DNA from 4 places in the Synechococcus sp. N5 genome. Region 1 is predicted to be linked to each of the others. Evidence: predicted binding sites of a transcription regulator. Region 1 holds the regulator's gene; each other region holds the start of a gene.
What was found. The regulator NtcA, encoded in region 1, controls nitrogen genes in cyanobacteria. The targets are predictions, from matches to a motif close to GTANCNNNNGNTAC.

Region 1 (5,804 bases):
TGGTGCTGGTACTTGCCTTGTCGATCGCTGTAGGTGGTCGAGCAGGGATCACCCTCAAAAAACAACAGCTGACAGATGCCCTCATCGGCATAGATGCGGCAGTCAGCACCAGAACTGTTACTGAATTCAAGGGTGAGGTGACCCTCCCAGCTCGCTTCTGCCGGGGTGGTGTTCACGATGATTCCAAGGCGGGCATAGGTGCTCTTGCCCAAACAGATCACGGTGATGTTGGGGGGAACCCTCAACTTCTCCAGGGCCACACCGAGGCCATAGGAATGGGCCGGGAGAATGAAATATCGCCCATCTTCATCCTCATGAAGGGGAGTGGGTTCGAGGTTGGCCGGGTTGAACCTCTTGGGGTTCATCACCGTGCCTGGAACATGCCGGAAGATCAGAAATTCCTGGGGAGAAAGGCGTAGGTCATAGCCGTAGGAGGAGCAACCAAAACTCAGCACTGGCCGCAGCTTCTGCTCCGGCTCCAGGTGACGGACCAAACCGCTCTGGAATGGCTCGATCATTCCCTGCCCGGCCTGTTCAGTGATCCAGCGATCGCACTTGAGCATCAGAAACCTCGGCGCAACTCCGTGACTTGATCTGCCATCTCCACCACACCGGCGGGGATGGCAGGTCCAGTGATGATCACATCCATCGAAGCGGGCCGCTGCTCAAGGGCTGCAATCACGTCCGCCTCATCCAGGTATCCGAAGGCCACGGCAAGGCCGAGTTCATCCAACACCAGCTGATCGAGATCTCCCTGGATCAGATGCTGACGGCAGATGGACCAAACCTCAGCCACCGCCTCCGCACCACCGGGATGCCCCGGCGAGGAGAGGCAGAGGGGCACTTCCGGCCGCAGCCAGACGAGGCCTCCGCAGAGCTGCACCCGGCCGGCCGGTCCCTGCTGCACGCCCCCTTTGAGGAACTGACTGATCAGAACACGACTGCCCAAGCCGGCAGCTCGCATGGCCTGGCTGAGAACACTGGCGAAACTGCCTCGATAAGGCGCCGTATGCACTTGCAGCTGCCCTTCGGGAGCCACCAGATGTAGGGGTGGCGGATCAGAGACGGCAGGCAAGGGCCTCAGGCCCGCCCGTTGCAAGGCCTGCTGATCCCGATCCAGGGAATTTTGGAAGGATTGGGGGTCGGCGAGGCTTGTGGTCATCACGGAAGCATCTGTCCGGGCGACCCCGGCAAGACCTTGAATGTAGCGGCGAGATCACATTCCACAAGGGGATTGACACCACCCATGGTGTTTGGACAGTGCGAGAACCAACCGCCTGCGAGGCTTGACGAACTGCACACCACCGATGAGCCAATCCCCTGAACAACGCACTGATGGCCGTCGCCCGCAGCAGTTGCGACCGTTCTCGGTGACCTGGAATCCCATGGGGTTTGCCTTGAGCTCCCTTGTGGTTCACACCGGCCGAACCGCTGTTCTCTGCAGCGTTTGCTTAGAGGACAAAGTTCCCCGCTGGCGCAAGGGAGAAGGATTGGGATGGCTCAGCGCCGAATACCGGTTGCTGCCCGGATCCACCCCACAGCGACAATCACGGGAGCTGATGAAACTCTCGGGCCGCACTCAGGAAATTCAGCGGCTGATCGGCCGAAGCCTGCGCGCCGTGATCGACATGAAGCGTCTAGGAGAGCGCACCTTGCTGATCGACTGCGACGTGATCCAAGCGGACGCCGGCACCCGGACGGCCTCGATCACCGGGGCTTGGCTCGCCCTGGACCAAGCCTGCCGATCCCTGGTGGACCAGGGAGTGCTGGAGCAATCACCCCTGATCGATCAGGTGGCGGCTGTATCCGTGGGCTTGGTTGATGGCCAGGCCTTGCTGGATCTGGACTACAGCGAAGACAGCCGAGCCGAGGTGGACCTGAACGTTGTGCAGTCCGGCGATGGCCGTCTGCTGGAAATCCAGGGAACTGCGGAGGGTGCGCCCTTCAGTCGCAGGCAACTCAATGAGCTGCTGGATTTAGCAGAGCCGGGATTGACATCCCTGATGCAGGCGCAACGCCAGGCCTTCAAGGAGCACAGCAGCGTTACGTAATAACCGCTACATGGCGGCCACCGCCGGCTCCGTAACTTCGCCACACAAGGGGGATGTCATGACCAGTAGCCGAGGTTTCAGCCGATACGCCCCGCAGATGGTGGCTCCAGCTCCCAGCGCAGAGCCCGCCAACCGTTCTCTGCTGGAGATCATCCGGGATCTCGATGGCGCCAGCAGTGAACTGGTGGATCGCAACAAGACCATCTTCTTCCCCGGAGATCCCGCAGAACGGGTGTATCTGATCCGCCGGGGAGCCGTTCGTCTGTCCCGCGTCTACGAATCGGGAGAAGAGATCACCGTGGCCCTGCTCCGCGAGAACAGCCTCTTCGGGGTGCTGTCACTGCTGACAGGTCAACGGTCCGACCGGTTCTATCACGCTGTGGCCTTTACCCGGGTCGAAATGGTGACTGCACCAGCGACCTCCGTGAAGGCCGCCATCGAAGCAGACACCAGCGTTGGCCTGCGCTTGCTTCAGGGTCTCTCCAGCCGGATTCTGCAGACCGAGACGATGATTGAAACCCTCACCCATCGGGACATGTCATCCCGACTGGTGAGCTTCCTGCTGGTGCTTTGCAGGGACTTCGGCGTGGCAGATGAGCTGGGCATCACCATCGACCTGCGCCTGTCCCATCAGGCCATCGCTGAAGCAATTGGCTCAACACGCGTGACAATCACGCGTCTGCTGGGAGACTTGCGTCAATCCGGTTTGGTTCAGATTGACCGCAAGAAAATCACGGTTCTGGATCCGATCGCGCTGGCCAAACGCTTCAGCTAGGCCTGCCATCGCCCGACTTGTGCAGCCATGAGCGGCTGGGCACTGATTCTGGTTCTGTTGGTGCTCGGGGGCGTGCTGTCGACCCTGGGCGACCGTTTGGGCAGCCGCGTCGGCAAAGCGCGACTGAGTTTGTTCAGCATGCGCCCACGGCGCACCGCCGTTTTGATCACGGTGTTGACCGGCAGCCTGATCAGCGCACTCTCACTTGGCCTGATGCTTCTGGTGAGCCGGCAGTTGCGGGTTGGCCTGTTTGAACTGGATGCCCTGCAGGAGAAACTCCAAGACAGCCGTCAGCAGCTGGAGGCAGCCGAGCGGGAACGAGACAAGACCCAAACAGAAACCAAACGGATCGCCATTGAGCTCGAGCAATCGCAGCAACGGGCCAACACCCTGCGCCTCGAACTCGCTCCTCTTCAAAAGGAGCTGGCCCAACTCAAAGCCGAACGTGAACGCCTCAGCCAGGACATCGCCTCCCGCGATGCGGACATCCAGCGCACGGAAGCCGAACTCAACAGCGTTCGCAGCCGCATCCGAGCCGGTGAGCAGGAACTCAAAGAACTGGAACGCAATCTGGTCGCCTTGAGGCGTGGATCTGTGGTGATCAGCAGCGGACAGACCTTGGCAAGAGCAACGGTTCGACTCGATGCTCCGGACCAGGCCAAACAGGCTGTCGACAGGCTGTTGCAGGAGGCCAATCTCAACGCCTACGGGAAAGTGCGACCTGGCGAAGCACCCGAACGGCAGTTGATCCGCGTTCCGCGCAGCGATGTGGAACGCCTGCAAAGGATCATCCGCAAACCGGAGATCTGGGTGATCTCGCTGCGCTCAGCCACCAACGTGCTGCGGGGCGAAACAGCGGTGTACGCCTTCCCCGAGGTGCGTCCAAACCGGCCGGTGACGCAACGCGGTGACGTGCTGGCCACCACCACACTGCAACCGGATGAACGCACTCCAGAGGGCATTCGCACACGATTGAACCTTCTCCTGGCCTCGGCCTATGCCGAAGTGCAGCGGCGGGGATCCCTGACCGAAGGCCTTCAGTTCGATGGATCAGCCCTCTCCCAACTGGCCCAGACCCTTATGGAAGGACCCAGCCAAAGCGTGGTCTTGGACGTGATTTCCGCAGGGGTCAGCGACAGTGCCGATCCTGTCGTCGTCACCATTCAGGCCTCCCCATGAAACGGGTGGCCGTCCTCGATCCAGGCCGCTGCAAATGTGGTCTTGTGCTGGCCGATCTTCAGCTCGGCCTCGTGCGCGAAGGGCATGTGCTGGCCCCGGAGGCCGTCGAACCCTGGCTGGAGCAGTGGAATCAAGACCAAGCTCTCGACCGCATCCTGATCGGCGATGGCACGGGAAGCAGAACCTGGATCCAGCGACTGGAACGGCTGGGCCATCTCACCGTGGTTCAGGAGCAGGGAACAACCCTGAGGGCAAGACAGCGTTACTGGGCGCTATGGCCGGCTCGAGGTTGGCGACGGATGCTGCCGGCAGGACTGCGCATTCCACCGGTGGATCTGGATGCTGTTGCAGCTTTGGTGATGCTTGAGGAGCACCTGCAATGCCGCCTGAAATGGCCTGAGCCTGATCCCACGTTCTCGCTCAGAACCTGGCCCGGACCATGAAGGTGTAATCACCCCCCGGTTCCAGCCTGTAATCAGAACGCACAAGAAACCGCCGCAGGGCATCCTCGATCAGGGCACGTCCCAGGGATGGCTCCACTACCAGTTCACCGCGATCAAAGGCCCAGGAAAACTGCCACTCAAACCCTCCAGCAGAAACTTCACCCTCCACGCACTTGGCTTGAAAACACTGGCGGAGCACCCGCAAATGAGCCGTTGTCGCCGGAAGTGCCGGCATCAGTCGACCGACTCCAGGTCATAACGGAACCCGTTGATCCAGGTTCCAGCGCGCTCAAAGCTCTGGCGCTGAAGACGTTGAATCCCATCCAGAACAGCATCGAGAACAGCGCCGACACAGGGTTGCTCCGCCTTGCTGAACGGACCAAGAACATGGGACACCGTTCGGGCGCGGCGTTCGGCAGGGTTCTCAGCCGGCGCACCAATGCCGATCCGCAGCCTGGGGAACCCCTGGGTACCGAGATGCTGAATGGTGCTGCGCAAACCGTTGTGCCCGCCGGCACTGCCCTGGGCCCGCAACCGCAAACGACCCAGCGGAAGGTCCATGTCGTCCACCAGCACCAACAATTGGTGAGGCTCCAGGCCGAACCAATCGAGAGCCGCACGAATGGCACGACCGCTGTCATTCATATAGGTCTGAGGCATCAGTAAGCGCAGCCGCTGCTCACCAACCCCTGTATCGGCTGCAAGACCATGCAACTTGGCCTGCTGACGAAAACTGAACCCAGAGCGCTTACCCAAAAGCTCGAGGGCCATGAAGCCGATGTTGTGACGGGTGCCGACGTATTTCGCACCCGGATTTCCCAACCCCACCACCAGCTTGAGATCAGTGGCCATACCGCTAGAACGACTCAGTCGCTGGGGGGAAGTTCTTCAACCGGCTTCGAAGCCTCACCGGAAATCTCCGGTTCAGCCATGGCTTTGTTGATCTCGCGTTCGAATTCCTTGGACGCGGATTGGAAGCCCTTCAGGGTTTTACCGAGAGTCCGACCAAGCTCGGGCAGTCGTTTCGGCCCGAAAACCAACAAGGCAACGGCGCCGATAACCGCCATTTCGGGGAGACCGACGCCGAAGATGTTCATGGGTGCAGATCAGCCGAGGCCGTTCCAGTTCACGTTGATGCCCTCGAGGATGAGGGACTTGTTGTACAGCTGAAGAATCACCAACAGGAACACCAGGAACAGCACCATGAAGATGCCCATCACAGGAGTGGTGCCCCATCCGGGTACCACCTTGCCGTACTCGGAGTTCAGTGGGCGGAGAAGGTCTCCCAGACGGGTGCGTTGTGCCATGGCGACGCCGGGTCTCGGGTGGTTTGAAGTCTCGATACTGTAGGGGCCG
Region 2 (5,804 bases), 300 kb from region 1:
CGCGCAATAGAGGCAGGGTCGCCTCTAAGCCCTGGCGTTGATACAGCCGCAGCAGGATCTCGGAATCGCTCTTGCTGCTGAAGCGCACCCCCTGGGCGGTGAGGTCAGCCCTGATTCGCTGGAAGTCGTAGAACTCACCGTTATGAGCCATCAGCACCTCACCGTCATCGGTGAGGAAGGGCTGCCGGGCCCGTGACTCATTCAGGTCAATGATCGAAAGGCGGGCATGGCAGAAGCCGACACCGGCTTGATCGAGCACCTCAACGCCGAAACCATCAGGCCCGCGATGGGCCTGAATCGCCGCCATGTTGACCAGCAGCTGGCGATCCACCGTCTGTTGACGGTCGGCATTGAAAACCCCTCCGATTCCACACATCAGCCCGCCTCAGATCACATCCATCACGCGTTCGGCCCGATCCACCATGCAGGTGAGCAGGGCCATGCGCAGGAACACGGCTCCCCTGGCCTGGCTGAAATACCAGTTATGGGGCGTGTCATCCAGGCAGGTGCTGAGTTCCGCTCCCCGCGCCAAGGGATGGAGCACGATCGCTTCCGGTTTGAACGGCATGTCGCGGGTGAGGCGGAATCCTCCGCCGTGCACTTCATAGGAGTCGCCGACCCAGGCAATGGCATTGATGTAAACGACATCCAAGTCGGGCACTTCAGCCTGAAGATCGGTGCTGGAGCGCACCTTCATCCCACAAGCTTCAAGCTCCTCCAACTGTCCTGGGTCGAACAGCGGCTGATCCGGCTCCAACCCGGGGGCGTGAATCACCACCACCTCGTCCACGGTCTGCGGGAATTTGGCCAGGATCCTCAACAGGGAGCGAACCGTTCGCATCCGCGAAGGGATTCCGACGATCCCAATGCGAATCCGATCAGAGGGTGCCACTTCAGCTTCAGCAAGCTTGGGGCGCCACTTGAAGATCGTGTACAGATCGGCCATCGCCTGGGTGGGATGCTCATCGATCCCATTTCCAGCGTTGATGATCGGAATCCGCAGGGTTGACGTCATCGCGTAGACGGCACCGGGATCGCTATCCCGAAGCACCACACAATCGCCGTAGTTGTTGAACATATGGGCGACATCTTCAAGAGATTCGCCCTTGGCGATCCCTGTGGTGGCCCTATCGGTGATGTTGATGGAGGTACCACCGAGTCGGTGCCAGGCACTGTCAAAGGACAGCCGCGTGCGCGTGCTTGGTTCGTAAAACGCGTTGATCAGAATCTTGCCGGTGAGTGGCGTGTTGTGACGGCAATAGCGATCTGGATTGCTCTCAAACTTCGCCGCCAGGCGAAACACCTGCAACAAAACCTCGGGGCGAAACGGTTGGATCGACACCACGTGCTGATCCACCAAATCCTTCAAAGGTTCAACATCTTCAGCAATGGCAGCCAGCAGCTCCTGGGGTTGGTTCTGCCCGTAGACATCGGGCCCCATCGGCTCAAACCGAATCTGAACCGAAGACGCGTCCACAACTGCTGTTTTGGCCTGTGCCATAGCGGGATCGGATCAACACTCTGTTTGCCAAACCGAGTGCTAGAGCCAGGAACTACATCTTTCACCGGTAACAACAACCACACTGCTGCGTCCACGAAGAAGCAGCTTCTTAAGCAAAGATCCGGAAAAAACGTTCATTGCGTTACCCATCCGCGCAGACCTCACCACACACGACCGTTCCGCCACTCCACCCACCAGATCAGCAGCAGCACGAGCACCGACAGCACCAGGGCGAACTGACTGGCCACCAGCAAAAACTGAAAGCCAGAGAGACCAACAAGGCCAGCCATCAAAGGAAGCATTTGGATCATCCCTCCTCCTGCAACAAGGTGAAGTCGAAGCGTTCCGGCCAGAACTGACTGCCCATCAGCATCACAATCGCCGACACGGCCGCCGAAAACACAGCAGCGCAGTAAGGCGCGATCAGCCCATAGGCGAGCAGGCCCACAACGCTGCCGGCAAGCATGGCCGCAATGGCAGCCGTGCGGTTGGCTGTACGCCAGTACAAACCGCAGGCCACAGGCCAGACCGTGGAGGCCACCAGGGCACCGGTGAAGAACAGCACCGACGCAAGCGAATCCAGCCGTGGCCAGGACAGCGCCAGGGTGACGACGGCCAGTCCCACCACCATCAGCCGCGCCGCCTGCTTGAGCTGCAGGTCGCTGGCCTGAGGCCGCAACAGGCGGAAGTACACATCCTCCGCCAACAGATCGGCGGTGGATGCCAACAGGGAATCGAGGGTGGAGGTGAGTGAGGCAAACACCACCACAAACACCAGAGCTGCGCCGCCCGCCCCAAGCAGATCGGCTGCCATCACAGGGAACACCATGTTCACCTGCTCGAGAGGCAACTCACGGGCCAGGGCCACCAGTCCGATGGAGCCCGTCACCATCGGCACGCTCATCCAGGCGATGCCCCCCAAAACAAAAGAGGTCATCACCACCGAGCGCCGACTAGCGAACACACGAGACCACCAGATGTTGTTGTGAAACACCTCGCCCATCGAAAAGAGGGCGGAATTCCAGGCGATCAACAAGCCCGCCGGCAGCAGCAGATCAAGCCGATCGGGATGCCGGGCCAGCAATGAGGCATGCACCTCGGGCATCGGGAATTGACGGAAGGCAAGCACCGCCACCACCGCCAGCAGCACCATGATCAACAGCGACTGAATGAAATCGGTGCCGATCACGGCCCGCATTCCACCGAAGAGGGTGTAGACGGTGGCAACACCAATCACCACCACCATTCCAACGTGGTAATCAAAGCCTGAAAGGGCCTGCAGCAGCAGGCCAGCACCCATCGCCTGGGTCATCAGAAAGCCCAGGGTGTAGATCGCGGTGATCAACATGAACACCCACCAGGCCAGGCGTCCGTAGCGCAATCGGATGAAGTCGCCACTGGTGCGACCGTTGGGCATCAACTGCTTGATCCGGGAGGCCAGGGGGGCGAACAGAATCAGGCCAAGCCCGGCCAGCGCATAGCTGAACATGCCCCAGAGGCCAGTTTTGTAGCCGAATTCAGGAGCGAGCAGGGTGGTGTTGCCGGTGACCCAGGAGGCCATCAACGTGGCCGTGCTCAAGGCCAGCCCGATGTTGCGCCCCGCCAGCATGTAGTCGTCGGCATTGCCTTGACCACGCCGGCCCCAGGCAATCCCCAGCGCCACCCAGAGAACAGAGAACAGCACCACCAACGCCCAGGCGATCCCGGGCTGAAGGAAGGGAACCGAGTCAGCGGACATCCATCGACCCCATGCGGTTCCAATACATGTGTCCGCGCAGAATCATCACCACCGTCGCCGCAGTCACAACGGCACCAAGGGCAAAGATCAGTCGCGCCCAGAGCAATTCATCCAAGGCGAAGAGCGTTTGAACTCCAGAAACAGATAAGCAAAGGAGGCACCCTGCCCTGGCCCTGTGCCCTCGATTCAGGTGCCTACGGATACCCAAACAACAGGCGATCAGCGTCTTCTTACCTGAAATTGCGGAATGTGTAGCAACCACCACCCGAAGTGGAGTGGGGCGACGCATTGGATAAACCTCGATTGTGCGATCAGGATGTTCACCGACTACAAACCGACAGTCGGCTTCGACGAATATTTCTGCGGTGAAACGGCCACACCACGCGCAGATCTGGCCCCACTACTCGCATCACTGGGGCAGATGGGATTGCCCGAGCTCAACCGCAGCCATGCCTCAGCCAGCCAGCTGCTCCGTCGCCTCGGCGCCACCTTCCGCCTCAACGATTCCGGGCTCAAAGGCAGCGAACGAATTCTCCCCTTCGATCCCTTGCCTCGGCTGATCGGCCGCAGCGACTGGATCACCCTGGAGAAGGGACTGCTGCAACGCCTGGAAGCCATCGACTGCTTCCTCGCTGACATCTATGGCCCCCAGCAGATCCTCAACGACGGTGTGATCCCACGGGAAGACGTTGAAAGTTCCTCCGGTTGGCGACCTCAGATGCATGGCATCAGCCTGCCCCTCAACCGCTGGTGCCACATCTCCGGGCTCGACCTGATCCGCGACGGCAAGGGCACATGGCGGGTGCTGGAGGACAACCTGCGCTGTCCTTCAGGGGTGGCCTACTTCCTCGAGAACCGTCGGGTGATGAAACGGTTGTTCTCTGGCCTGTTCGAAGGCCGTGCCGTTCAACCGATCGACGACTATCCCTCCCATCTGCTGCGCACCCTTCAAGACCTGGCGCCCTGGAGTGACACCCCCCGCGTGGCGATCCTGACGCCCGGGGTGTTCAACAGCGCCTATTTCGAACACAGCTACCTGGCTCAAGAAATGGGCATTCACCTGGTGGAGGGGCGCGATCTGGTGTGCGAAGGCGGCCGGGTGTGGATGCGCAGCACCAATGGCCTGGAACCCGTGGATGTGATCTACCGCCGCATCGACGATGATTTTCTTGATCCCACCGTGTTCCGCAAGGACTCGATGCTGGGGGTGCCGGGCCTGATCGACGTGCTGCGGCAAGGACGGGTCGCCATCGCCAACGCCCCTGGCACCGGCATCGCCGACGACAAGCTGATCTACGCCCACGTGCCGGCGATGATCCGCTACTACCTCGATGAGGAGCCGATCATCGAGAACGTTCCCACCTACCTCTGTGCCCGGCCAGACGATCAGCGCTATGTGCTCGAAAACCTCGAGCAACTGGTGGTGAAATCAGTGGCGGAAGCCGGAGGCTACGGAATGCTGATCGGCCCCCAGGCCAGCCGAACGGAGCTGGCGGACTTCGACACGAAGATCCGTGCGAATCCCCGCAACTTCATCGCGCAGCCCACGCTGCAACTCTCCACCGTGCCATCCCTCAGTGACGGTGAGCTTTACCCCTGCCACGTGGATCTGCGCCCCTACGTGCTGCGCGGCACAAGCAGCTGGGTGAGTCCAGGCGGACTGACCCGCGTGGCCCTCAAGCGGGGCTCGCTGGTGGTGAATTCGTCCCAGGGCGGCGGCTGCAAGGACACCTGGATCGTCGACGACCAACGGATGGCGGCACCGCAAGCCCAGGAGGCAATGCCGTGCTGAGTCGCGTTGCCGATTCGCTCTACTGGATCAACCGCTATCTGGAACGGGCCGAAAACATCTCGCGCTTTCTGGAAGTGAGTGAAGCGATGGCATTGGACTGTCCTCCGGGCAGCGCCGAACCGTGGCTGCCGCTGGTGGAGGTGACGGGAGATCGCCACCGCTTCGATACGGCCTACCCCGGTGCCACGCCCAAACAGGTGGTGCGCTTCCTGCTGCTGGACCGCAGCAATCCCAACAGCATCGTGAGTTGCATTGCGATGGCCCGGGAAAACGCACGGCAGATCAGGGATGTGATCACCACGGAGATGTGGGAGCAGATCAATGATCTGCACTGGAGCCTGCAGGACGACGAAGACATCTGGCGGGAACCGGTGCAGGAGCAACTGCGGATCATCCGCCGCGGCTGCCAGCTCGTGTACGGGATCACCGACACCACCCTGAGCCGTGATCTGAGTTGGCTGTTCAGTCAGCTGGGACGTCTGATCGAACGGGCCGACAAAACCTCCCGCATCCTCGACGTCAAATATTTCCTGCTGCTGCCCTCTCCTGAGGAGGTGGGCGGCGTGCTGGATGAACTGCAATGGATCACCCTGCTGCGCACAGCGGGGGCTTATCAGATGTACCGACAGAGCATGCAGCACGCGATCAGCCCTGCCTCCGTGGCCCGCTTTTTGCTGCTGGACCCCATCTTTCCTCGCTCGGTGCGTTACTGCCTGCAGGGCATCAGCGACACCTTGCAACAGATCCAGCAGCAGCCAAACCAAGACACACCG
Region 3 (5,804 bases), on a different contig from region 1:
TGGAGAAGCCATGGCGTAGAAGGGCGCGATACAGATCATTGAGGTCGGCAGCAGAAGCCGACGTTGGTAGCAGCATGAATAACGCAACTGCTTTTAAAAGACGCAGAAAAGGAATTGACAAGCAACGCTGCTGCTCGGAGTACAGCACCCGTTCACCACCAGCCTTTTCTGGCGCCTCGTGGAAGCTGCGGTCCTTGTTGGGTATACCCCAGTTCTAAGCCAGACTAGGTGGCATACCGAGCCTTGTGTAATGAAACGGCTAATGCTGCTGCTCACCCCTCTGCTGGTCTCGGCAAACCCTGTTAGCGCTTGGGAGAGATTTGTTCCAGATGAAGGTTACAAAAACTGTGTCGATACAGCTCTAAGAGAGTGGTTGGACCAAGAGAAGTGGAGATCCTTGAACAGAGTTGAGAAGAGCGCCTACAAGTCCTTGGCTCACCAACGTTGCAATTCGTCAGTGCCGGAGCAATTCCTAACTGACATGGGGAAATAGGCAAGGTTTCTTGCATTGCAGGTGAGCCTTCAAAGCCAAAGCGCGACGCAGGTGTTAACTGTCCTCAGCCAGCTCAATCACGTTGCGTAGCGTCATCCACTGCAGCTCCGTCCAAGGTGGTGCCCCCCATTGCGGCAGGTCCAACACCTGAAGAAGAAGTGCAAGCTGTGGGAACCGACGTGGCAGAAGGAAGTGGGCTGGTCTCCCGAAGCGACTGACGCCAGACTGAGAAAAGAAATCAGCTTTGTATGGACGACCGCTTAAAGGTCGCTATCAGCGCGGTGCTCATTGCGGCAATGTTTGTAACCGCAGCTGGCGGGAACTGGTTGACGTTCCTTTTCTTCGCCGCCATGGCGGTCATTGTGACTTGGGAAACCAGCTAATCAGGCGCCATCCACGGGGTTAATGCTGACCTTGTAATGCATATAGCTTCTAAGATCTGAACCGCTACTTTCGTAGAAAACAAAGTTGATCCAATCAAAAGATCCCTAGTGTTTTCTTCTTGCAATAGCCAGCGCCAATATTCATCCAGCCCGACTTGCAAGCTTTGCCGTTCGTAGGTGCTACCTCGTAATAAATGGGAGAGACGCAATTCGTGTCGAGGGTGTTCAGGTAACCCAGAGGACATTGGTCATGACCTGAAGCCTTAGGGATCTCCTTTTGAGCCCACGCTGAAGGGGTTGCTGAAGCGATTACAAGCAGTGCGAAGAGAGCTTCTTTCATGTCCAGATCATCTGAGCAACCTTTTTATAGCCATGCCTGCAGAGGGAGCTCCAAGTGGTCAGTGGCTGAATCAGAGAGCTGCTCAAGGGGGCTACCCCCTGACCCACCGCCACAGTCGAGACGACGTGGCACAAGGTAATGGGCTGGGCTCCCGAAACAGGCTAATTGCGTGACGTCAGCCCCCTCTATCGGTGGGGCTGACTTCCAACAGCCGTTACCGAATCAAAGATGCGGGACTACGGAACCGCGAGGAGAAACATGTTCGCCCCGAGCGATGCGGTATCCGCTTAAACAAGTTCGCCGCTATACAGGCGCTTGTTGCAAATGCACTAACTCTTTTCAGAGATTTGAAGAGCGCAGAAAACTCCCCATGGCAATCGCTCGTGCCAAGGGAGCTATTTCTGCCAGCTACCAGGTCGCTCTCCCGGTGCTGCCAAGACGAATCTCTGGTGTCACGCAGTGGTGGTCTTGGACACCAAATATGGGAGCTATCGCCGGACTTTGCAGCGACTTTTCGGACAGGTTTTAGTTTCCAGAAAATCTTCCGTGAACCTCTGTTCAGTGGTATCGCGGACCACCGACGAGACGCCTACCAGCCCGTGCCCAAAAGCCATCAGGCGTCGATCATGCAACTTGCCGTTCCAGCTTGAGGAGATGTCGGCGCCCGGCTGCCGCAGCCAGCTTTTCCTCTTCTATTTCAGCCCGCAGAAACCTTTTTCTCTGGGCTGACTCGTAACCACTCAGATCTGTCTGTTTTTTGGAATGTGGCTTGGGCTTCGGTTTGTCCAAACCCATCAGCAGCGGGTGGATTCCTCTTCGGCTCATTGAACTGGCTTGATATGTGGTTCTCGCGTAGTGGTCTGCCTGACCCAGCCGCGTGGAATCAATATCTCGACATTGGACAAGGATTGCGGTGTAGGCGACGACATTTGCACTCAAACGTCGATAACGGTTGGCTTCACCTGATCCAACGCCACGGGCAAGACATCACGACATAGGTAGGGGAGGTGAATGCATGGAGCGGAGCTTCAACCAAAAACTCGCTGTGTATCCGCCCGAACGACAAAGGGGTTGACGCCTCCCCTATTAATGGGCTGTAGCAACCGCTACCAACAACGTTCACCTCGCTTCTGCGAGGCGCAGATCACCAGGCCAAGGAACGGGGACCTGGATTTCTGAGGAACCTCAAATGACCCTGACCTATCGCGGCCAGAAGTACGACCAGCAGAAAGTGGCTGGCGCTTCCGCTAAGCCTGCTCTGACCTACCGCGGCGTTTCTTACGCCAAGTGATCAAGGCTTAATCAGAAGATCCCAGCCCCTGCCTTCGGCGGGGGCTTCTTTTTGCCTCGCGTTATCCACAAACCAAGTGGCCCCCTGCCTGCAGCCTCGAGCCTCGAAATGCCTCGCAAGCACTACTACTAGTGCTTCAAGCCATAAAAAAACCCGCTGTGACGTGCACATCGGGCCAGGTGATGGGGGAACTGACAATATGGCCCAGCTCTTAGCCACTGCCTAGCCCCACATTTGGTGTCTTAAGAGTCGGTACAGAACTTCACCGCACTATGTCCGGAATATGGATTTGTTGGCACTTCTGAGTCCAACGAGGCTAGTTTTGTCCAGTCCGGTCGGGTGATGGGGATCAACCGAAAGGATTAGCGACCTCGGAGACACCTCCGGGGTTTCTTTTTGGGAAATGGCCTCCAACCAAAAATCTGGCTAAGGGTTGAGTTCAACCATCCCGATCTAAATGACCTCTGGATATCCAGAAACAACGGAGCAGGATCCATCGGCGCCAATCCAGCCTGGGGATCAACGCGAACGACTCGCAAAGTTCGTTAGCGAATTGTGGGCACAACGCCGACACGTTGTTGAGACTCGTCGCCGCATCGAAAAGAGATTCGCGGATGAGAACGACTGGTTTGTCCGCAAAGACACTGAACTCGTGGACTGAACTCCCGTCTGGCTACTTAGAAGCGTCCCCTTAAGTATCGCTTGTAGGAGCGGCTTTTTCTTTTTCTGTAGAGGCGTTGATAACGGCCACCGCAGGGCTTTCAGCGAAACGGTCAATAGTGTCCTGATGTTGTCGGACATGTCCGGGCTGTGTTAGCACGAAGTTAAGTAAACCAACTTTGCCGTGTATTGCATCCATCGTGAAGAAGGTCCCGATCGTTGGATTCAGGACCTGTGCTTCAAGACAGAGCTAAGAGCTTTTGTCCGAGCAAGAACGATGTCGAAGGTTAAAGGCTGCAACTACAGAGTTGTCCATCAGGCAACTAACGACGTGGTTGCTGTCATCGAGAAGGGCAAAGCCTCAGCTGTTTAAAGCTACAACGGGAATCCAAAGCTCCCGTTGAAATTGCTTGCAAACGGACGCAGACTCACCAAGCTCTGTATCCACGTTGATACAAAGCATGTTTTGCGTTGAGCGAAACGTCGGCACCGACTTTTGGGTTCAGGAACAGTGCTTTAAGACTGAGTTCCAAGCCTTCAGCAATGCCCGCACCAAATCGCTGAACTTCTTCGGGCTCTATCGAGTCATCTACGAAAGTCCAGGCAGCTCCGGTGAGGTGCTGAGGATTTCAAAAGGGAAAGCGATCCTGGCTGAAGATGACCGACTCGTTGGATAAGTGCTGGTGCCTAAACAGCGGAAATTCCGTGGTTTGGGCTAGCGCATCAAAGGCATTGCTAGAGCAAGGGTCCAGGCAAAAACTGTGTACAACGTCGTCAAGCAAGAAGCTCCCGACCGTTGGGTCAAGGAGCTCTACTTCCAAACGGAATTCAGGGCTTACCTGTGTGCCCGCACAAAGTCGAAGGCGCTGATGTGCACTTACATGGTGGTTGACGCGACCACTAACGAAGTGACCTCGATCGTTCGTCACGGCAGGCCCCTCATCGCATGAGTGATGCTGACAGCGCCATCTGCCTGATCAGGGTTACCACATTTAGCGCCACACTGTTGTCGTGGAAGCTCTTCTACTGCTGTTGATGGCAATGACCTTCCTGCTGCTGAGGAGGATCGTTAGAAGGTCTTATGCACGCTCCTACAAGCTTCCGCCTCAACAGGTTGATCTCGATGAACTCCGAAGGAAAGCCGGGTCATAAGGTCTATGAGAGGGCGAGCGGCAATCACCAGGAATCACGCAGCAAGCGTCAGGTGCAGATGCCGAAACAACAAATGAAGGCATGAAACGACTACTACTACTCTTGATCTCACTGGTCTTGGCAGATCCAGCCATTGCCTTTGATGGGGGTTGGTATGACAAAGAGGAAAAGCCAGAACTTTCTACTGATAAATCAGAGACACTCGCAAAGTATTCAGAGTTTCACCAATCCTGTATGGACATCCAAATGACCATGTGGGGAGAGGCTGCAGAATTAATGGAAGATCTGGCTACAGCACACTGCTACTGCGAATACACCAAGCTTGAAGACTTGGAAAGTATTACTTGGGCAGACAAGAATGCTGCTGAGATTGAATGCGCCAACCAAGGCACAATCAGTAAAAAAGAAGCTTTCATCTGGGGGGCTCTTCCACTGCATCGTCAACGCTTAGAAGAAGAGCAGAAATAGTCCTAAACCCCTGCAGCTTGATCGTTAACGCCTAAGGAAAACGCTGTCTACTCGCCACTGGCATAAGCCCTGCAGAGTCTTCTGCAACCCATCAACGTCAAGCAAACGCTGCCCACTGGGCATCTGAATGTGCACATGTGCATCCAGCCAGCCGTCATTCATCAGCTTGTACAGCTGTGAACGACTTTTATACCCAAGGTGCCTGGCAGCGGCACTCACACTCATGAGTTGCATTGCTCTGTCTCCCGATGTCTCTAAATGTCCAATGTTTTGACAACCAATGTCTAGAGGATCAATGCGCCTTCGGATGACCCACGTTGATTTGGCTCAAAAGGACCCTGTTCGCGCCAATAGCGCCGTGACTGAGGACTGCTCAATGAGTCATCCGCAGGGTTAGGCACCTTCGGGGAGTCGTCATCAATAAGCTGCACTGTTGACACTGATAGTTATTACTAAGTCTATGTCTATTGAAATGACTGATTGACCAGAGCTAGTGGTGAGTTGTCGTTGTAAATAAGACATGACATCAGAAGTAACAGCACTACAAATGGCGCTGCCTCTGTTCAACACCAAGATCACAAGTCACAGGTGCAAGCACTGCGGAGGTAGTGGTTACAAGAAGAGCAGATATGACGGCTACATGCACGTCTGCAGCTACTGCAGCGGAACGGGCAGAAAGCTTGTCCTGACTCGGAAGTACGACATAGAAAAAGGGCCAGCCTGACGCCGACCCTAAGTTCATTGTCCTTTCAAAAGATCAGGACATTTTGGCGAAGAGCTTCTTGTGGTAATCAACCACGTCCTGACAGCCGATAACAGGAGTGAAGTCCATTTCAATGCCGAACTGAGCACGCCATGGTGCGAAGTGCTCAAAGATTTGAGCATCACTTTCAGCTTTGAAGAGGATCGTCACTCGGCCTGCGCCAGGAGCGTGCACGCGGAACAACATTTCAAAGCCATCAAAGTTATCCAGCTTTGCCATTTCGCCTGAATCCCACAGCTCACAGAAGCTCTTGT
Region 4 (5,804 bases), 310 kb from region 1:
CACCGGACTTTCAAGCCGTCGAATGAATTCCATGTCGTGCTCAATCACCAGCACGGTGTGATCCCCGGCCAACGACTTGAGCAGATCCGCCGTCAGATCGGTCTCCTCATCCGTGAGCCCAGCCACCGGCTCGTCCACCAGCAACAGGTCGGGATCCTGACCCACAAGCATGGCGATCTCAAGCCACTGCTTCTGGCCGTGGGACAACGACCCAGCTGCCCAATCGGCACGGTTCTGCAGATTGACGATGCTCATCAAGTGATGAACACGATCGCGCTGCTCCCCATTCAGGCCCCCCACCAGCAATGACCAAGGCTGCTTCGGCTGGCTGACCGCTAAAGCCAAGTTCTCCTGAACGCTGAGCTTCTCGAAAACACGAGGGCTCTGAAACTTGCGGCCGATGCCAAAGCGCGCGATGCGGTGCTCGCGCGTTCCCACTAAGGAGCGTCCTTTGAAGACCACATCCCCTTCCGTGGGAGCGGTCTTGCCGGTGATCACATCCAGGAACGTGGTCTTGCCGGCTCCATTCGGGCCGATCACGGCGCGCAGCTCCCCAGGCTGAAGGCTGAGGTTGAGATCGCGCAGCGCCAAAAAGCCATCAAAACTGACGGTGATTTGGCGCAACTCCAATAAAGCCGTGCTCATGACTGAACCTCTTCCTGACCTTCAAGATCGAGACGTGGATAGGTCTCACTCCGACGGGCAATGCCGAATCGGTTGAGCCAGTTGCGAGGGCCATCGCCTCGGAACCAGCCAATGACGCCCTCCGGCAAGGCCGTCACCACGAGGATGAACAGGCCCCCTTGGATGAACAGCCAACTTTGGGGGAGAGCTTCGCTCACCAAACTCTTGGCGTAGTTGATAGCCACAGCGCCAAGGATCGCTCCCACGAGCGTGCCTCGACCGCCCACAGCAACCCAGATCACCATCTCAATCGAGAAGGGAACGGTCATGTACTGCGGCGAAACGATGCCCGACTGAACGGTGTAAAGCGCACCACCGATGCCTGCCAAACCACCAGCGATGGCGAAGACGATCGTCTTGAACAGGGTTGGGTTGTAACCGGCAAAGCGCAGCCGGGGTTCGTCATCGCGAATAGCGATCAACACGTCTCCAAACCGGCCCCGCACCACCCAGCGCAGAAACAGCCAGGCCAGGATCACCACCACAGAGGTCAACCAGAAGAATCCCCGCTGCATCTCCGGGGAACCCACCATCTGGCCGAACAGCTCGGTCACATCGGTTTTAAGACCGTTGGTGCCGTTGATCAGCTTCTGCTGGCCGTTAAAGAAATTGAAGAAAACAAGCAGGGCCGCCTGGGTGAGGATCGAGAAATAGACCCCCTTGATCCGGTTACGGAACACCAGGTTGCCGAGCACGGCAGCCAGCACGGCTGGAACCAGCCAGATCGCCACCAAGGTGAACAGCGGGGAATGGAACGGCTCCCAGAAGGCAGGCAACCGATCCACGCCATACAGGCTGAAGAACTCGGGAATGCCATTGGGCAGATCACCCGAGCTGTTGAGCTGCAGGTACATCGCCATGGCGTAACCGCCGAGGGCAAAAAAGATGCCCTGGCCAAGGCTGAGCAACCCGGTGAAGCCCCAGATCAAATCGATACCCAGGGCAACGATCGCCAATGAAAGGAAGCGACCCAACAGATTCAGCCGAAACACCGGCAAAACAGCGGGCGCGGCAACGATGGCCGCAACGATCACCACCCAAAGGATGATCAAAGGCCAACGGCGTTGTTGAAAGGCTTGGAACATCAGATCAGGCCTCCACCATGCGTCCTTTTTGCGGGAACAGACCCGCGGGACGGAATTGAAGGAACACCACGATCAGAGCGAACACCATCACCTGGGCCATGCTCGTGGTGGCGAAGAAATTCACCGCGCCGGCCAGGGGAGCTGGCATGTCAGGCCAGATCGTCAGCAGACGTCCAGCACCGATCAAGTCGGTGAGCAGGCCAATGGCAAAGGACGCGAGCACGGTGCCCAAGAGGTTTCCGACGCCACCGAGCACCACCACCATGAAGCAGCCCACGATGTAGGAGCCGCCCACGTTGGGGCCCACCGAACCCAGCAGGGAAACAGCAACCCCCGCCACACCGGCCAAACCGGAGCCGATGCCAAAGGTGAGCACATCAACGGTGTCGGTGGGGATGCCAAGGCAATCACTCATCGAACGGTTCTGAGTCACAGCACGAATACGCATTCCCCACACGCTTTTGTTGAGGAACCACGTCACCCCAACCACCGCAACGATGGTGATCACGATGATCACCAGGCGCGGCACGGGAAAGGTGATTTCCATGAATTCGATCCCGCCGCGCATCCATTTGGGTGCCGTCACATCCACATTGCGGGAGGTGGCCCTGGCGATGCGGCTGATTTGTGAGGCCAGGCCACCGGCCAGCAGCACACCGCCCAGAGCTGAAACAGCCCAACTCCCCGCACGCACCAAACGAGCTCGAGGTCCAGAGAGGAGAGAGGAGGGAAGCAGCAGCGGCAGGCCAAAGCCCAGCACCAGCGCAAGGATCAGGCCGGCGGCGTGGGCCAGGGCAACACTCCGCACGAACTGCTGAAGAATCAAGCTGACGCCCCAGGTCGCGAGCAGGGTCTCCAGCGGGTTGCCGTAGAGCCGGCGAATCACGGTACGTTCCAGCAGGATGCCGACCACACCGCTGACGATGAAAGCCAGGGGAAGCGCCACCAGCACGTAGGCGTTGTAAACCGGCTGCAGCGCAGGCAGCTTGAAGATCAGCTGCACCACGTAGGTGGTGTAGGCCCCAAGCATGATCAGCTCACCATGGGCGAGGTTGATCACGCCCATGAGGCCGAAGACAATGGCCAGTCCGAGGGCGGCCATCAGCAGCACCGAGCCGATGGCAACACCGTTGAACAGGCTTTCGAGAAGCAGTTGCACGGACGTGTGAAACGAAGCGTTCAATGAAACGACGAAAGGAGGAGCCCGTCACCGGGCTCCTCCCTGAAGAGCAATCAGGCTGTGGTCAGAAGATCAGAGCTTGTACTTCTCACCCTTGGCGGCGTCGGTCCAGTCGCAAGCGAAGCCCTTGGAGCTGGGCTCGAACTGGTTCCAGGCCTGAGGAGCCACGGGGCCATCGGTGGATTCGAGGATCTCGAACTGGCCGTCAGCAGTGATCTGGCCGATGCGCACGGTCTGGGAAAGATGGTGATTGGGCATCACCTTCACAGGTCCCTGAGGAGCGTCAAACTCGATGCCGACCAGGGCCTCACGCACCTTGTCGTCGTCGAAGCTGTTGGCTTTCTCGACAGCCTTCTTCCAGAGGTAGACCATGTTGTAGGCCGACTCCTGAGGGTCAGCGACCTGGCGGTCGGCGCCGTACTTGGCCTTGAAGTCAGCAGCGAACTTCTTGGATGCCGGGGTGTCGATCGACATCATGTAGTTCCAAGCGCCGTAGTGGCCCTCAAGGAACTCAGAACCGATGGTGCTGATCTCCTCTTCCGCGATGGAGTAGCTCATCACGTAGTAGCCGTTATCGGGGGTGATGCCGGCGTCCTGAATCTGCTTGAAGAAGGCGACGTTCTGGTCACCATTCAGGGTGTTGATGATCACACCACCGTCAGGCAGGGCCTTCTTGATCTTGGCGATGATCGGAGCAACCTCGGTGTTGCCCAGGGGCAGGTAGTCCTCACCGACCACTTCTCCACCCAGGGACTTGAGCTGTTCCTTGGTGATGGTGTTGGAGGTGCGGGGGAAGACGTAGTCCGAACCCACGAGGAAGAAGGGCTTGCCAGCGGCAGGCGACTTCTCATACATGAACTTGGTGGCAGGCTCCGACTGCTGGTTCGGAGTGGCACCGGTGTAGAAGATGTTGTTGGAACACTCCTGACCCTCGTACTGAATCGGGTAGTAGAGGAAAGCGTTCTTCGACTCGTACACAGGCAGCATCGCCTTGCGGCTGGCGGAGGTCCAGCCACCGAAGACCACGGGCACCTGGTCCTGGTCGATCAGCTTCTTGGACTTCTCAGCGAAGGTGGGCCAATCGGAGGCACCGTCCTCGACGATGTACTCGATCTTGTACTTCTTGCCATCAACTTCAACGCCACCAGCGGCGTTGATCTCATCGATCGCCATTTTCTCGGTGTCCACTAGGGTGGACTCGGAGATGGCCATGGTGCCGGTCAGCGAGTGCAGGATGCCGACGGTGACGCTGTCGTCGTAGTCAACGTTGGCAGCCTTGTCACCGCCACCGCATGCGGTCACGGCAAGGCCCAGCGATGCCGCGGCCATGCCGGCGAACAGACGCTTAGAGAGAGAAGAGCTCATGGTGTTCCAAAACAGGAATGTGCCTGACGGCAGCTGATGGAAGGTACGGATCAGCGCGTCCTGGCTTTGGTATCAAGAAGAACTAAATAGCGAGCCCAGCAGCAGCGGATCAACGATTCGGTAGCTGTTGCAACAGGAACCCCACCACCTGCTCCAGGCCTTCGCCGCTGTGGAGATTGGTGAAACACCAAGGCCGGTCTCCCCGCATCCGCCGGGTGTCCTGTTCCATCACTGAAAGATCGGCACCAACCTGGGGAGCCAGATCAATCTTGTTGATCACCAGTAGGTCAGAGCGGGTGATGCCAGGCCCTCCTTTACGGGGGATCTTGTCGCCTGCCGCCACATCAATCACGTAGATGCAGAGATCCACCAGTTCCGGACTGAAGCTCGCCGCCAGGTTGTCGCCGCCGCTCTCAACCAGAACAAGATCGAGATTCGGAAACTGCGTCTCCAGCTCCGCCACGGCAGCTCGGTTGATCGAGCAGTCTTCACGGATCGCTGTGTGAGGGCAACCACCGGTCTCCACGCCACGGATCCGCTCTGGATCCAGGGCACCCGCACGGGTGAGGAACTGGGCATCCTCCTGGGTGTAGATGTCGTTGGTGACCACCGCGAGCTGGAGCTCATCGCGCAAGCGGCGACAGAGGGCCTCCACCAGTGCGGTCTTGCCGGATCCCACAGGGCCCGCCACCCCCAGGCGCAGTTTGCTGCTCATCAGCTTCGAAACAGGCGTGAATACAGCTCAGCATGGGCAAGCTGCGCCATGCCCGCACCCACACCGCTGCTCCAGAGCTGCTGGGGATCGGCCGCCTGGAGCTGCTGCGCTTGGGAGGCAATCAGCGGCAGCAGCCGCTGTTGCAGCACCTGCGCTCGGGAGGGACCCAACGGCAGCAGCCGCACCGAGGCACTGAGCTGATTGGCAACCCAGCCGTAGAGGTACCCCTCCACCATGTCTCCCCCTGAAACCGACAAGCGCACAGCAGCCCAGGCCCAGGCCGCTGGCCAGCTCAGGGCCACAGGTTCAGGCAGGTCGTGCCCCATATCCGACATCAACTGCAGCAGCGACATCCCCATCTGACGCTGCTGCGCTCGCAACTCCGCGGCCTCGCGGGTGGCCAACAGCCAACCATCAAGATCGATCAGGCGCCCCTTGGCCGCCGCATCGGCCTGGGTGGACCACCCCACCAAAGCCTCCGCCAGAGGCCTTAATGCCGCGGCTTCCAGCCGCACCGCGCCCCGTTGAAGTTCAGCCTCCAACCAAACCTGGATGGCCTGCTCATCGGCGATGGAGCCCGCCTGAATCAACACCTCCAGCCCCTCTGAATAGCTGAAGGCACCCACGGGCAGGGCAGGGCTGACCAGTTGCAGCAACGCAAGGGACGTCATCCGTGCTGATGGCCTCCATAGGCACCGCCTTCGGGGGCAAACGGCTGCAGACAGCGGCTGACCGTCAATCCACGGCCTTCCAGCATCGTGGCGAGAACGGAATC

Region 2: DXY03_RS07090 (circularly permuted type 2 ATP-grasp protein) is a predicted target of NtcA. The motif match lies at 3,430-3,443, and genes of this name have one in related genera.
Region 3: DXY03_RS01375 (DUF4278 domain-containing protein) is a predicted target of NtcA. The motif match lies at 2,313-2,326, and genes of this name have one in related genera.
Region 4: urtA (urea ABC transporter substrate-binding protein) is a predicted target of NtcA. The motif match lies at 4,384-4,397, and genes of this name have one in related genera.

Annotation. Positions count from the first base shown of each region.
Region 1 is NZ_UCNI01000006.1:29,284-35,087, forward strand. It holds gene dcd (dCTP deaminase) at 1-563, opposite strand, end outside; gene DXY03_RS05560 (cob(I)yrinic acid a,c-diamide adenosyltransferase) at 563-1,162, opposite strand; gene rph (ribonuclease PH) at 1,308-2,051, shown strand; gene ntcA (global nitrogen regulator NtcA) at 2,110-2,826, shown strand; gene DXY03_RS05575 (DUF3084 domain-containing protein) at 2,854-4,005, shown strand; gene DXY03_RS05580 (resolvase) at 4,002-4,448, shown strand; gene DXY03_RS05585 (DUF3146 family protein) at 4,426-4,683, opposite strand; gene pth (aminoacyl-tRNA hydrolase) at 4,683-5,300, opposite strand; gene DXY03_RS05595 (TatA/E family twin arginine-targeting protein translocase) at 5,315-5,545, opposite strand; gene psbH (photosystem II reaction center phosphoprotein PsbH) at 5,555-5,755, opposite strand.
Region 2 is NZ_UCNI01000006.1:327,844-333,647, reverse strand. It holds gene asnB (asparagine synthase (glutamine-hydrolyzing)) at 1-376, opposite strand, end outside; gene DXY03_RS07100 (aspartate carbamoyltransferase) at 386-1,501, opposite strand; gene DXY03_RS12745 (hypothetical protein) at 1,663-1,791, opposite strand; gene DXY03_RS07095 (sodium:solute symporter family protein) at 1,809-3,239, opposite strand; gene DXY03_RS12740 (hypothetical protein) at 3,229-3,354, opposite strand; gene DXY03_RS07090 (circularly permuted type 2 ATP-grasp protein) at 3,556-5,031, shown strand; gene DXY03_RS07085 (alpha-E domain-containing protein) at 5,025-5,804, shown strand, end outside.
Region 3 is NZ_UCNI01000001.1:241,052-246,855, reverse strand. It holds gene DXY03_RS01390 (hypothetical protein) at 1-148, opposite strand, end outside; gene DXY03_RS12670 (hypothetical protein) at 742-876, shown strand; gene DXY03_RS12535 (hypothetical protein) at 971-1,216, opposite strand; gene DXY03_RS01375 (DUF4278 domain-containing protein) at 2,406-2,507, shown strand; gene DXY03_RS01360 (hypothetical protein) at 4,437-4,787, shown strand; gene DXY03_RS01350 (DUF3303 domain-containing protein) at 5,545-5,804, opposite strand, start outside.
Region 4 is NZ_UCNI01000006.1:342,600-348,403, reverse strand. It holds gene urtD (urea ABC transporter ATP-binding protein UrtD) at 1-645, opposite strand, end outside; gene urtC (urea ABC transporter permease subunit UrtC) at 642-1,769, opposite strand; gene DXY03_RS07175 (branched-chain amino acid ABC transporter permease) at 1,774-2,928, opposite strand; gene urtA (urea ABC transporter substrate-binding protein) at 3,022-4,314, opposite strand; gene ureG (urease accessory protein UreG) at 4,424-5,029, opposite strand; gene DXY03_RS07160 (urease accessory protein UreF) at 5,029-5,700, opposite strand; gene ureE (urease accessory protein UreE) at 5,697-5,804, opposite strand, start outside.